DNA from 2 places in the Methylobacterium sp. UNCCL125 genome. Region 2 is predicted to be linked to the other one. Evidence: riboswitches for the same ligand, from Rfam matches in the RefSeq annotation. Region 2 holds a riboswitch; the other holds the start of a gene.

Region 1 (7,017 bases), on a different contig from region 2:
CGACCTCGACGAGGTCGCCGCCGGCATGCGCACCCGCCACGGGCGGCGCCTGCGGGTCGCCACCAAATACGTGAATCTGACCCGCCGGTTCTTCGCCGAGAAGGGCGTCGCCGATTACCGGATCGTCGAGAGCCTCGGCGCCACCGAGGGGGCGCCGGCGGCGGGCTCGGCCGAGATCGTGGTCGACATCACCACGACGGGGGCGACGCTCTCCGCCAACGCCCTGAAGGTGCTGGACGACGGCATCATCCTGCGCTCGGAGGCGAACCTCGTCGCCTCGCTGAAGGCGCCCTGGGGCGAGGGCCAGCGGGCGGCGCTCCGCACCGTGCTCGGCCGCATCGCCGCCGAGGAACGCGCCCGGACCACCCGGGAGGTGCGGGCCGCCCTGCCGGAGAGCGGCACCATCGACCTCGCCACCCTGGCGGGCCTGCACGAGGCCGAGCTGCCCTACGGCGCCCCGAAGGGCCCGGAGGGCGAGATCGTCCTGCGCTGCCCTGAGGGCGCGGTGTTCGACCTCGCCGGCGCCCTGGTCGAGGCGGGGGCGCGGGCCGTGACGGTGCGGCGGGTCGACTATGCCTTCGCGGCCGAGAACCCGCTGGCGGAGCGGCTGCTGGCGCGGCTCTGAGGAGGGCGGACCGTCGTGGTGGTGTCCTTGCGGAGCACCGCGACGGCTACGGGCCCTGCTTGGCGAATTCGGACAGCACCCCGCGCAGCACCTTGAGCCGCCCGTCGTAGGCGGCTGTCAGGCAGGCGACGTCGCCGCTGCAGGCGCGCCGCTCCGTCAGCCACGCCTCCTGATCGTCGCGCAGCTTGGCTTGGCCGCCCATGGGCAGCACGCTCTTCAGGATCTCGAACCGGGTCGCCATCTCGACGTCCCGGTCGTTGAGCGGGAGATGGGCACAGATCGCCTTCTCGTCCGGAGCCTCGGCCCTGTCGCACGGAAAGCTCGCGGCCCGGGCAGCCGGGGCGGCGATCGGAGCCGCGAGGGCGGCGAGGGCCAGGGCGAGGACGAGCGGCTTCGGCATGGCCAGGCAACGGCCCGGCGGCGGAAAGGCTCCGCGCAGCGCGGCAGCCGGGTGAATCGACCCGGGATCAGAAGCCCGGCTTGACGATCGCCAGGATGACGATGCCGATCATGAGAAGCGTCGGCACCTCGTTGAGCACCCGGTAGAACCGATGACCGCGGGTGTTCCGGTCGGCGGCGAAATCCTTGACCATCCGGGCGAGCCAGCCGTGGATACCGGTCATCGCCAGGACCAGCGCGAACTTCGCCTGGAGCCAGGGGCTCGCATAGAAGCCGCTCATCCAGGCGAGCGCCACCCCGAACAGCCAGGTGGCGATCAGGGCCGGGTTCATGATCGCCTTGAGCAGGCGGCGCTCCATCACCTTGAAGGTCGCGCTCTGCGCCTCCGAGCCCGGCGGCAGGCTCGCATGGTAGACGAACAGCCGCGGCAGGTAGAGCATGCCCGCCATCCAGGCGATCAGGCTGATCACGTGGCCGGCCTTGATCCAGTCGTACAGCACGGGCGCAGCCTCAACCCTGGCCGCGGAGCCGGGCGAGCATCCGCTCGACATGGGCCACCGGCGTCTGGGGCGTGATGCCGTGGCCGAGGTTGAAGATGTGCGGCCGGCCGGCGGTCGCCTCCAGAACGGCATCCACCGCCGCGTCGAGGGCCGCGCCGCCCTCGATCAGCGTCTCGGGATGGAGGTTGCCCTGCGTCACCGTGGTGGCCGGCACCGTCGCCCGCAGGGCCTTCAGGTCCACCCCCCAGTCGACGCCGACGGCATCGGCGCCGGTCTCCGGCACCACCCGGGCATGGCCGTCGAGGCCCGAGCCGCGGGCGAACACGATGATCTTGGCGCCCGGCACCCGGGCGCGGACGCCCGCCACCATCCGGGCGATCGGCTGCAGGGACCAGCGGGTGAGGGCGTCCGCCGCGGGGGCGCCCGGCAGGGCGCTCTCCGCCACGTCGCCGACGGGCTCGACGGTGCCGTCGGAGGTCGGCACGGCGAGGGGCAGCGTGCCGGCATGGGACTCGAAGATCTGCACGGCGTCGGCGCCGGCCTCGAGCTGGCGCACGAGGTAATCGGTCTGCACCGTGACGAGGCGGTCGATCAGCGCGTCCACCAGCGCCGTGTCGCCCTCGGCCAGCGCCCGCGCGGGGGCGAGGTCCGGGGTGCCGCGACCGCCGATCATGTAGCTCGCCACCGTCCAGGGGGCGCCGCAGAAGCCGAGCAGCGTGGTCTCGCCGGGCAGTTCCGCGCGCAGCCGCGTCACCGTCTCGAAGACCGGTGCGAGATGGGTCATCACCGCCGGGTCGCCGGCCTCGCGCAGCTTCGAAAAGGCCTCCCGGCCGTCGAGGGGATCGAGGCGCGGCCCCTCGCCCTCCACGAAGCGCACGTCCTGACCGAGCGCATGGGGCACGACCAGGATGTCCGAGAACAGGATCGCGGCATCGAAGCCGAACCGCCGGATCGGCTGGAGCGTCACCTCGACGGCGAAGTCGGGGCTGTAGCAGAGGTCGAGGAACGAGCCGGCCTCGGCCCGGGTCGCCCGGTATTCCGGCAGGTAGCGGCCGGCCTGCCGCATCATCCAGGCGGGGGGCGGACCGATCGCCTCCCCGTCGAGGACGCGCAGCACCTTCCGCTCGGACTTGCGCTCCGTCCCCGTCATCGTCGTTCCCATCCCGTATCCGTCATCCCGCATGCCCGTCGGCGGGCCTCCTGTCGAGTCGAGGCGCGCCGATCCCCACACAGGCCCCTTCGAAAAGAAAAGAGAGAATCTAGGACTCTGTTTTTTCTCTTGGGGGGCCGAATCACGGGGGCACAAAAGCGTCCACAGGCGGTCCCCGGCGCCGCGCCGTTAACGAGGCTTTAAAGGATTTGCTCCATCTTGCGAGAACGACCAGATCCGACAGCGCCTTGGCAACGCCGAGTCGTGTGCGGAACCCGGACGCGTCCCGGATTCTCCCAGTGAGGCGGAATCCATGCGCCCCGATCGTCTGCCTGTGAACGGCGGAGTCGATAGCGCGCACCGGTATCGCCCTGGACCGGCCCGGCGGGGCATCCTATCCACACTCATCGACTCCCCTGGCGGCCGGCGGTGGACAACGTGGCGCCGCGAATGGCGACCGCAGAGGCGATCGGAATGGGCCGCAGCTACTTCCACCTCCACCTCGTCTCCGACTCCACCGGCGAGACGCTGATCAATGTCGGGCGCGCGGCGGCCGCGCAGTACGAGGGCGTGTCGGCGATCGAGCACGTCTATCCGCTGGTGCGCTCGGCCGCGCAGCTCGACCGGGTGATCTCGGAGATCCGGGCGGCGCCGGGTCTCGTCCTCTACACCCTGGTGGGGGGCGACCTCGGCGAGCGGCTGGAGGAGGTCGCGCGGGAGACCGGCTCGCCCTGCCTGTCGGTGCTGCGGCCGGTCCACGACCTGCTGCGCGCCTATCTCGGCGCCGAGACCACGGCCCGGCCCGGCGCCCAGCACATGCTGAACGCCGAGTACTTCAAGCGCATCGACGCGATGAACTTCACCCTGGCCCACGACGACGGCAACCTGCCGGAGGATCTCGAGGACGCGGACGTGATCCTGCTCGGCGTCAGCCGGACCTCGAAGACGCCGACCTCGATCTACCTCGCCAATCGCGGCCTCAAGACCACCAACCTGCCGCTGGTGCCGGGCATGCCGCTGCCGCCGGCGATCGAGCGCGCCCGCAAGCCCCTGGTGGTCGGGCTGTTCGCCTCGCCGGAGCGGATCGTGCAGATCCGCCAGAACCGGCTCTCCAGCCTCAACGCCGACGAATCGTCCCTCTACGTCGACCGCTCGGCGGTGGCGGACGAGATCACCGCCTCCCGCCGGCTGTTCACCCGGAACCGCTGGCCGACCATCGACGTGACGCGCCGCTCCATCGAGGAGACCGCGGCGGCGATCGTCGACCTCTACCGCGACCACCGGCTGAAGTTCATCGCGGATTGAGAGGGGTTTCCGAAGGGCTCAGCCCTTTGGCGGGGTTCGGGGGCGGAGCCCCTGAACGACCCGGGCTCCGCCCCGGAGCCGCAAAAGCTCGCAGCCCTTTTGAAGCCGGGACGGCCTCAGCTGCCGCTCAGGACCGCCCGCACCAGGGTGAGGCCCGCCACCAGCCCGATCAGGCCGGTCGCCACCGAGGCCCCAACGTAGAGGGCGGCGGCGGCGGTCTCGCCCCGGTGGTACAGGCTGATCGCGTCGAGGGAGAAGGTCGAGAAGGTGGTGAAGCCGCCGAGCACGCCCGTGGTCAGGAACAGCCGTGCCGGGTGACCCGCCGCGCCGCGCAGGGCGAAGCCCTCGGCGAGCACGCCCATCAGGAACGAGCCCAGCACGTTGATGATCAGCGTGGCCAGGGGGAAGCCGAGGCCCGGCAGCAGCCGGGCGACCGCCACGTTGATCCCGTGGCGGCACCCGCCCCCGAGCCCGGCTCCGACAACGACGATGAGGGTGTTGATCATGCCGGCCCTTCCTGTTCGGTCGGGCAGCCACGTCCTGTCGCGGCTTCGGCGCACGGCCCCACCGCGGACGGCTGAGGCGCGCCCGTGCGGTAGGAGCCATCAGCCCGGCCTCCGAGTCGGGCGGTTGTCGGGGCGCTCCATCCCCATCGGGACAGGCTTAGCGCAGGATGCCGGGAAGGGGAATCCGGTTTTCCGGCTCCCGCGCTGGTGGGTCGGGGGGGCGCGGCGGGTTCACAGATCGGTTCGGATCGGCGCGGGTCCCCTCCCGTGCGGGAGAGCGGACCCGCGCCCTGTCATGAACCCACCGTGCTGGATCGATCGGCGAAGCCGCAAGGCTCAGCGGGCGTAGGCGAAGTGGCTGCGCTGCTCGATCTGGGCGGCATAGAAATCCTCGACCACCTCGCGGACCACCTCGGCCAGCTCGTCGCCCCGGTGCTCGTCGAGCTGGATGTCGCTGCCGACGGTCCGGCCGATGGCGCAGCTCGCAGCCCCCGGCACGAGGCGCTCGTTGTAGCGCTGGTTCAGGCCCGAGACCGAGATGTAGTTGCTGCCGCCGAGTTCCGGACCGTACTTGATCTTGATCTTCTGCTCGGTGTCGGTCCCGCGCAGCCGCGCGCAGAGGCTGATGAAGTTGTCCTGATCGATCTTGGCCTCGAGGCCGGTGATGCTGCCGTGGACGTTGTCCTCCTCGTTGAGCACCTCGGCCATGAGGTTCAGGACGCCGACCACCGGCTCCAGCGCCCGGGCGCCTTCCTCCAGGAGTTTCTTGCGGAAGTCGTTGCTGCGGGCATCCGCCTCCTGCAGCCGCGCGCGGAACCTGTCCTTGACCTCGTTGGCGCGTGCCATCGCGCTCCTCCCTGGTGGTTCATCCGATGCTTTGCCGCCCGGATGACCGAAACCTACGAGGCCAATTCAGATGACGCAAGATAGTGCAAAATATTGATGCCTGCCCAGAACTTGAGCCGTTGCACAGGAATAATACTTGCTCATGGACTGTGCAACGGCGGGTCTCCGGGATCCGCGCCTATTTCAGGAGCTGCAGCAGGCTGCGTCCGGCCGGGGTCTTGAGTTCCTTGGCGTCGAGCGTGCCGTCCTTGTCGGGATCGGCCGCCTTGAAGCGCTGCTCGACCAGGGCGAGGTATTCCTTGCGGTCGAGGGTGCCGTCGTTGTCGGTGTCGGCGGCCTTCAGGTCCGTCTTGCTGACCCGGCCCTTCAGCTCCTTGGCGTCGACGGTCCCGTCCTTGTCGGTCTCGGCGGCGTCGAAGACCTTGCCGGCCGCGGCCTGGGCCTCGGCCAGATCGATCGTGCCGTCCTTGTCGGTGTCGACCATCTTCAGCGTGCGCTCGGTGCCGGAGGACCGGGCGAAGGCCGCCGACGGCAGCGCGGTGGGGACGACCAGGCCGAGGACGAGCATCGCGGCCAGCGCACATGCGGGTCTGTTCAGGATCGCGGGCATGAACGAAATCTCCGGTGGCGATCAGCGCCGGCAGCCCAAGCCGCCATGCGGCGCGCCGTTCCCGGAGGCGCGTTCACAAGCCGACGATCAGTCAGCGGGCCGGACCGTCGAGGGGGGCGAGCCGGTCCGGTTCCCGGGCCGCGGCGGCGACCGGTTCGGACCGGGACAGGGCGTTGGCCAATGCCCTCAGGTCCGGGACCGGCGCGCCCGATGCGCCGAACACCGACCGGTCGAGAGCCGCGAAGGATGCGACAAGACCGGGCCGCGCCCGCCAGATGCGAGCCAGGTCCGGCGCTTCCCGCATCGCCGTGTCCAGGACCGCGCGGAACCCGGCGGGATCTCCGGAACGGGCCGCCGCCTGCAGCGCGCGCCGGGTCGGGCGGGACAGGCGCAAGGAGGGCCGGCCCAGGCCGAAGCCGATCAGCGCCAAGCCCAGCCCGAAGGCGGCCAGCGCCGAGGCGGCGACCACGAGCGGCGAGGGGATCGCGGGGGGCGCCCGGTCGGTCTCCCGGTCGGGCAGGCCGCCGCCGATCTGCCGGGCCGGGATCTCGGTCTCGCGCATGGTGCGGGTGTTGGTGTCGAACCACGGGATCGCGATGGCGTCGAGGGGGATGATCTCCGGCACGCCGGGCTTCACGTCCCACTGGTAGGTGGCCCGCGCCACGGGGCCCGAGGGGGTCAGCAGGGTCTCGCGGGTGACGGGGCCCGCGAAGGTGATGATGCCGCGGGTGCGCATGACCGGCCGGGGCGGCAGGCCCTCAGCCACCATACCCTGCGCCTCCAGGGTGACGATCCGGCGGGTGGTCTCGCCGACCTTGATGGTCTCGGGATCCGGGCTCCAGGAATCGGTGATCGCCACGTCCTTGGCCGGCAGCCACCAGGGCTCCTTGGCGTCGGGGCCGCCGCTGGGCTCGGTCCATTGTGCGACCGGGAAGGGGATCGGCTTCGAGCGCACCTCGACCACCCGCCGCTCGCCGACATCGTTGACGGTGAGCTTGTGGGTGAACGGCTCGATGGTGAACTGCCCGGCATGGTGCGGGAAGACCGCCACGGTGCGGTCGAACGCGATGGCGCTC
Region 2 (7,017 bases):
CGCCAATGCCAGCGCCACGGAGCCGTCCCGCCTTCTCGCGGTGTTCGTCGTCGACACGGACGACCGCGACCTGACCGTGCCGGACCGGCGGTGACACCCCCTCCGGCCGCGTGCGAGGATCCCCGGGTCTCGCCATCGCTCCGCAGACAGATCCCATGCCGCCGACCGACACGCAGACCGACGCGGCGACCGCCACCTTCGAGGCCCATCGTCCGCGCCTCCTGCGCATCGCCTACCGCATGCTCGGCTCCCGCAGCGAGGCCGAGGACATGGTGCAGGACACGTGGCTGCGCTGGATCGCGGCGGATCGGGGCGCGGTCGCGGCCCCGTATCCGTTTCTGGCCCGCATCGTGACCCGGCTCTGCCTCGACCAGATGAAGTCGGCCCGCGCCCGCCGGGAGACCTATGTCGGCGCCTGGCTGCCGGAGCCCCTGGTCGAGACGGGGGAGGACGGCGTGGACGAGGACGATCTCACGCTGACGCTGATGATGGCGCTGGAACGCCTCTCGCCCCTCGAGCGCGCAGCCTTCCTGCTCCACGACGTGTTCGGCATCCCGCTCGGCGAGGTGGCGGACACGCTTGATCGGGAGGCGGCCGCCGTGCGTCAGCTCGCGGTGCGCGCCCGCCGGAACGTGCAGTCCGCACGGCCGCGCTTTCCCGTGGCGCGGGAGGAGGGCGAACGGATCGCCCACGCCTTCTTCGCGGCCTCCGCCAGCGGGGACATCGCGACCCTGCGCACGCTGCTCGCGGAGGACGTGGTGCTCTGCTCGGACGGCGGCGGCAAGGTCCTGGCCTTTCCCAACCCCATCGTCGGGTCGGAGCGCCTGCTCCGTCTCTTCGCGGGCGTCCGGCGCAAATGGGGGCCCGAGCGGGCCGCGCTGGTCGCGCCGGTCTGGATCGACGGATTGCCGGGATACATCAGCCGGGAACGCGGCGATCTCCTTCAGACGACCGCGCTCGCCATCGAGAACGGTCGGATCGCCGCCCTCTACATCACCCGCAACCCCGACAAGCTCCGCCATGTGCTCCGTCAGGTCCTGCCGCCTGTGGCGGGCGCAGCCGGCACCGGGCCGCATGCGGAGCCGCAACCGCGCGGATCCGGGGAGCGGCGCCCGGGAGGGGCGGTTCCTTGACCGCATCGCCGAGAGCGGCCGCGCATCCGCCCGGCCCCGAGGCCCCCGGAATCGCGCTGGCTCTCTCCGCATCACGGAAACTTGAACCGAAATTTAATCGTGTTCGTTGACGTTTCGCCTGATGCACACAGGTGGAACCATGTCCTTGCTCTCCAACGCTAAAATATTGACAAAGCTGTCAGCGGTCATCGTGCTTATCGGTGGAGTGATCGGTGGCTGTATTTGGTTTGCGCAGGCGCGGATCGGCCAGATCGATAAGGCCTACAGTTCTTTCATCGATCGCGATGCGAAGGCGGTTGCAACGGCGCGTCGCCTGAATCGCAGCGTCTTCGAGATGAATTACTGGGTGTATCGCATCCTCGCTGAGACAGACGAAGCTCAGATGAAGGTGGCCAACACTGGATTCGACGACGCCATCCCCACCCTGACAAAGGCTCTGGCCGACCTGCGCCGACTCGCGCCGGATTTTGGCGCGCGCATCGACGAGCAGGCGGCCCGTATCCATCAGTTCGTCCAGCAGGTCTCCGAGGTTCGCCAGCTCTGCCTGGCGGGCCGGAACGCCGAGGCCCTCGCGCTGGTCCATCGTACGATCGACCCGACCTTCGTCGCCATGGTGCAGGGCAGTTCGAAGCTCGGGAACGACATCGATGGCGCGATGGAGAAGGGCTCGGCCGAACTGACCGAGCAGACCAACGCCACCCGCATCTCCCTGGTGTCGTTCAGCGCGCTCGGCTTGCTGGTCGGGCTCGCTGCGGCCGCCCTCGTGACGATCGTCGGCATCACGCGCCCGCTCGGCAGATTGGTCGTCGTCCTGCGACGCATGGCGCAAGGGGAGATCGAGGCGGAGATCCGGGAGGCTGGCCGGGGCGACGAGATCGGCGCGGTCGGCCGGGCAGTGGAGGGGATCAAGGCCCTGGTCGCCCGCAAGGCCGCCGAGGAGGCCGAGGTCAAGCGGCTGGCCGACGCGGCCGCGGCCCAGGCGCGCCGGCGCACCATGATCGAACTCGCCGACGGGTTCGAGCGGGCGGTCGGCGGCGTCGTCGGCATGGTCTCGTCCTCGGCCACGGAGCTGCAGGCCACCGCCCGGCAGATGACTGCCACCGCCCAGGAGACGGCCTCGCAATCCACCACCGTGGCGGCCGCCGCGGAAGAGGCCGCCGCCAACGTCCAGACCGTGGCGGCCGCCGCGGAGGAGCTGGGCTCGTCGGTGCAGGAGATCGGCCGGCAGGTCACCGGCTCGGCCCGGCTCGCGCAATCGGCGGTGGGCGAGGCCGACCAGACCGCCGCCCTGGTCCAGGCGCTCAGCCAGACCGCCGCCCGGATCGGCGACATGGTCGGGATGATCTCCGGGATCGCCGGGCAGACCAACCTGCTGGCGCTCAACGCCACGATCGAGGCGGCGCGGGCCGGCGCCGCGGGGCGGGGCTTTGCGGTGGTGGCTGCCGAGGTGAAGGCGCTGGCCGAGCAGACCGCCAAGGCGACCGAGGAGATCGCCCGGCAGATCGGCGCGGTGCAGGAGGTGACCGGGCAGGCCGTGACGGCGATCGGCGGGATCACCGGGCGGATCCGGGAGATCGACGGCGTGGCGACCTCGATCGCCGCGGCGGTGGAGCAGCAGGGGGCGGCGACGCAGGAGATCGTGCGCAACGTGGCGCAGGCCTCGACCGGCACCACCGCGGTGACCGGCACCATCGCGGGCGTCGCGCAGGCCTCCGAGGAGACCGGCGCCGCGGCCAGCCAGGTGCTCGCCTCCGCGTCCGAACTCTCGCGCCAGTCCGAGCATCTCGGTGCCGAGGTCGCCCGCTTCCTCGCAACCGTCCGCGCCGCCTGACGAGCCCCTGGCCGGATCCTCCCGGTCCGCCCTCCCGGCGCGGGCCGGCTCCGCCGCTTGCGGGCCGGCCCGACGGCGGTGCAGGGGCAGGGCGCGGATTGCGGGGGCCGGGTGGCGCCCATTGAGACCGGGGCGTCCTCGGCCGACGGCCTTGAGCAGGCCGTCGGCCTTCGCCTGCACGACCCGTTCCCGGCAGAGGGGCCTGGAGCCCCCCAGGGAACGGGCTTGGCGTGGTCCAGCCCTGTCGGCGCGCGTCGTCGGCGCGCGTCATGGAGATGCCCGCACCATCCCGATCCCGGCCGGGACGACCGGACGCGTCGAAGCCCTGGGGCGCACCTATCTGTCGGGGGCCGACACGGGGGCCGACACGGGGGCCGACACGGGGGCCGGCGCGGTCAGCCGGGCCGCGCGGTGCGTGCGTGCATGGCGCAGGGTGGCGTCCGGCGGCAGGGTGCCCACGGAAACCTTCGGGACGGCGATGCGCTGGGACAGGTAGATGCCGCTGTGCCCGGAGCACAGGTAGGCCAGGAAGCAGGCGGTCGCGATGTAGACGCCGTGCGTGGCGCCGAACAGCTCGATACCCATCAGCGTGCAGGCCAGCGGCGTGTTGGCCGCTCCGGCAAACACGGCGACGAACCCGAGGCCGGCCAGGAGATCCACCGGCGCCCCCAGCACCCCGGCCAGCGCGTTGCCGAGGGCCGCGCCGATGAAGAACAGCGGCGTGACCTCGCCGCCCTTGAACCCGGCGCTCAGGGTGACGACCGTGAACAGCATCTTGAGCGCCCAGCTCCAGGGATGCACCTCCGGACCGAAGAAGCGGGCGATGGTCAGCCCGTGCGGATCCGCCGACCAGACGCCCAGTCCCAGGTAATCCCGCGTGCCACAGAGGTAGACCAGGGCGATCACCGCGAGGCCGCCCGCCACGGGGCGGAGGGGCGCGAAGGCGATGACCCGCTTGCACCATCCGCCGAGCATGTGGTTCGCCTCGGCGAACACCAGGCCGGCCAGTCCGAAGGCCACGCCTGCCACCGCGACCTTGGCCAGGAGCAGCGGCTCGACCATGTGCGTGCCGACGGCTCCGGCGTGGTCGTCGATACGGTAGGCCCCGTGTTCGATGCCCCACAGCTGACAGGTCCAGTCGCCGACCACGGCCGCGACGAGGCAGGGCACGAGGGCCGCATATTCGACGCGTCCGACAGCGAGGACCTCGAGCGCGAAGACCGCGCCGGCCAGTGGCGTACCGAAGACGGCGCCGAACCCCGCGGCGATCCCGGCCATCAGCATGATCCGGAAGCTCGGCGCATCCAGGCGGACCGCCTTGCCGAAGGCGCTTGCGAGGCTGCCGCCCAGTTGGACGGCCGTGCCTTCGCGGCCCGCCGATCCGCCGAACAGATGCGTGACCACCGTGCCGAGGAAGATCAGCGGCGCCATGCGCAGGGGCACGCCGCCCCCGGGCACATGGATCTGCTCGACGATGAGGTTGTTGCCGCCCTCCACGGACTGGCCGAAGCGATGGTAGAGCAGCCCGATAGCCAAGCCGCCGAGCGGCAGGAGAAACAGCAGCCCGGGATAGGCGAAGCGCGCCCGGGTGGCCGCATCGAGGCTCCAGAGGAAGGCCGCGCACAGGGAGCCCACGGCGGCGGCCATGGGCAGCAGAATCAGGATCCAGCGCGCGACCGAGACGGCATGATCGTGCCGCGTGCGGACAAAGGCCGCTACGTTGAAGCGTGTGAACAGATTTTGGAAGGTTGCGCGCATGACATCCCCTTGATGCGATGCCGCAAGACTTTGCGGGATCGCAAGAAGTAGGAGTCATCAGCCTGACGGCGGTTCGGCCTTGATGGCCCGGCAGACACCATTGCCGTCCTCGAGAGATACGGGACCCCTCCGAACCGCGTCAAGGCCCTTCGTGCAGGCCTGCGGCGTCCGGGGGGCGAACCCGTCGCTCCCCCGAGGGTGGACGCGGAGACAGCGGATCCGGTCGGCCCTCGGGGCGCCGGGACCCGCACAGACCTGCCCCACGGGCGGCCGGTCGCCGCCGCGATCACGACGGCGCCCGCGTGGACGGTCGCATCGGCGGCGGTGTGTCTCAGCGCTTCACAAAGCCGATGTCGGCGGCCACGGCGCTCAGCCGCTCCGGCGCGCGCTCCTTCCGCTCGCTGTATCGGTCGACGAGGTCGTCGGCCCGCTCCCGGGTCAGCAGCGTGAACTTCATCAGCTCCTCGCACACGTCCACGACGCGCTCGTAGAGCGGCCCCGGCTTCATCCGGCCGGCCTCGTCGAACTCCTTGTAGGCCATCGGGACCGACGACTGGTTCGGGATCGTGATCATCCGCATCCAGCGGCCGAGAATCCGCAGGCTGTTCACGGCGTTGAAGCTCTGCGAGCCGCCGGACACCTGCATCACGGCCAGCGTGCGGCCCTGGGTCGGCCGCACGCTGCCTTCGGAGAGCGGCAGCCAGTCGATCTGGCTTTTCATCACGCCGGTCAGCGTGCCGTGCCGCTCCGGCGACACCCACACTTGGCCCTCGGACCAGATCGAGAGGTCGCGCAGCTCCTGCACCTTCGGATGATCGGCGGTCGTGTCGTCGGGCAGGGGCAGGCCGTGCGCGTCGTAGATCCGCACCTCGCCGCCCATGGCTTCCAGGAGCCGGGCGGCCTCGTAGGCGAGGAAGCGGCTGAACGAGCGCTCCCGCAGGGAGCCGTAGAGGATCAGGAACCGGGGGGCGTGGGTGAGCGGCTTGACCGCCTCCAGGCGCGCGCGGGTCGGCACCACGAAATGCGCGGCGCTCAGGTTCGGCAGGCCATCGGTGAAAGGCTGGCGCGGCTTGTCCAAGGTTCAGCTTTCTTGTACGTTCAAAGAGTGATTTGAAGATTGTAACGAATATGGACGAGCCGCAAGCCCTCGCCGCCTTCGCGGCCCTCGCCCAGGAGCACCGTCTGCGCCTGGTGCGGGTGCTCGTGACCGCCGGCCCGGACGGGCTGGCCTCCGGCGTGCTGGCTGAGGCGGTGGGCGTCTCCGCCGCCACCGTGTCCCATCATCTCAAGGAACTGAGCCACGCGGGCCTGGTCGCATCGCGGCGCGCGGGCCGCTCGATCATCTACAGCGCCGCCTACCCGGCGCTGTCCGGCCTGATCGCCTTCCTGATGAAAGATTGCTGCCAGGGCCGCCCGGAGGTCTGCACCCCGGCGATGGCCGCCCTGGCACCCTGCTGCCCCGCCCTTGGAGAGACCGCCCATGCCTGAGCCGTTCGACGTCGTGATCTACCACAACCCCGAATGCGGCACGTCCCGCAACACCCTCGCGATGATCCGCAACGCCGGCATCGAGCCGCACGTGATCGAGTACCTCAAAACCCCGCCCGCGCGGGCGCTGCTGGTGCAGCTCCTGGCCCGCGCCGGTCTGTCGGTGCGTGCGGTGCTGCGGGAGAGCGGCACGCCGTTCGCGGAGCTGAACCTCGGCGATCCCGCGCTGACGGATGCGCAGCTCCTGGACGCCATCGCGGCGCACCCGATCCTCCTCAACCGCCCGCTGGTGGTCACGCCCAAGGGCGTGCGCCTGTGCCGACCGTCGGAAGCCGTGCTCGATCTTCTGCCGGTGCAGCAGGGCGAGTTCGTCAAGGAAGACGGTGAGCGGGTCGTGGACGAGCACGGCCGCCGCGTCGCCACGGCCTGAGCCTCACACCGATCCATAAGACGAAAACGCCCGGATGCTCGCGCTCGCCATTTTTCTTGCCACCCTCGTGTTCGTCATCTGGCAGCCCAGGGGCCTCGGGATCGGATGGAGCGCACTGGCCGGCGCGGGGGTCGCTCTCGCCGCGGGCGTGATCCATCCGGGCGACATTCCGGTGGTCTGGCATGTCGTCTGGGACGCCACGTTCACCTTCGTGGCGCTCATCATCCTCTCCCTGCTGCTCGATGAGGCCGGGTTCTTCCATTGGGCGGCCCTGCACATCGCCCGCTGGGGCGGCGGCCGGGGCCGGCGGCTGTTCCCGCTGGTCGTGCTCCTCGGCGCGGCCATCGCGGCGGTGTTCGCCAACGACGGCGCGGCGC

What was found. A riboswitch is a leader RNA that binds a small molecule or an ion and turns the genes downstream of it on or off. The one in region 2 is predicted to bind fluoride.
Region 1: linked by a shared signal. The riboswitch ahead of crcB (fluoride efflux transporter CrcB) and the one ahead of BM396_RS21705 (voltage-gated chloride channel family protein) in region 2 are both predicted to bind fluoride.

The regions. Positions count from the first base shown of each region.
Region 1 is NZ_FPBW01000032.1:14,601-21,617, reverse strand. Features, by position in the region: gene hisG (ATP phosphoribosyltransferase) at 1-625, shown strand, start outside; gene BM396_RS26115 (lysozyme inhibitor LprI family protein) at 672-1,025, opposite strand; gene hemJ (protoporphyrinogen oxidase HemJ) at 1,093-1,524, opposite strand; gene BM396_RS26105 (uroporphyrinogen decarboxylase) at 1,535-2,686, opposite strand; gene BM396_RS26100 (pyruvate, water dikinase regulatory protein) at 3,149-3,979, shown strand; gene crcB (fluoride efflux transporter CrcB) at 4,096-4,485, opposite strand; fluoride riboswitch at 4,569-4,639, opposite strand; gene BM396_RS26090 (hypothetical protein) at 4,822-5,331, opposite strand; gene BM396_RS26085 (EF-hand domain-containing protein) at 5,510-5,941, opposite strand; gene BM396_RS26080 (BatD family protein) at 6,033-7,017, opposite strand, start outside.
Region 2 is NZ_FPBW01000022.1:47,996-55,012, reverse strand. Features, by position in the region: gene BM396_RS21720 (cupin domain-containing protein) at 1-94, shown strand, start outside; gene BM396_RS21715 (sigma-70 family RNA polymerase sigma factor) at 156-1,133, shown strand; gene BM396_RS21710 (methyl-accepting chemotaxis protein) at 1,273-2,964, shown strand; gene BM396_RS21705 (voltage-gated chloride channel family protein) at 3,301-4,722, opposite strand; fluoride riboswitch at 4,764-4,836, opposite strand; gene arsH (arsenical resistance protein ArsH) at 5,054-5,800, opposite strand; gene BM396_RS21695 (ArsR/SmtB family transcription factor) at 5,851-6,210, shown strand; gene arsC (arsenate reductase (glutaredoxin)) at 6,203-6,640, shown strand; gene BM396_RS21685 (arsenic transporter) at 6,675-7,017, shown strand, end outside.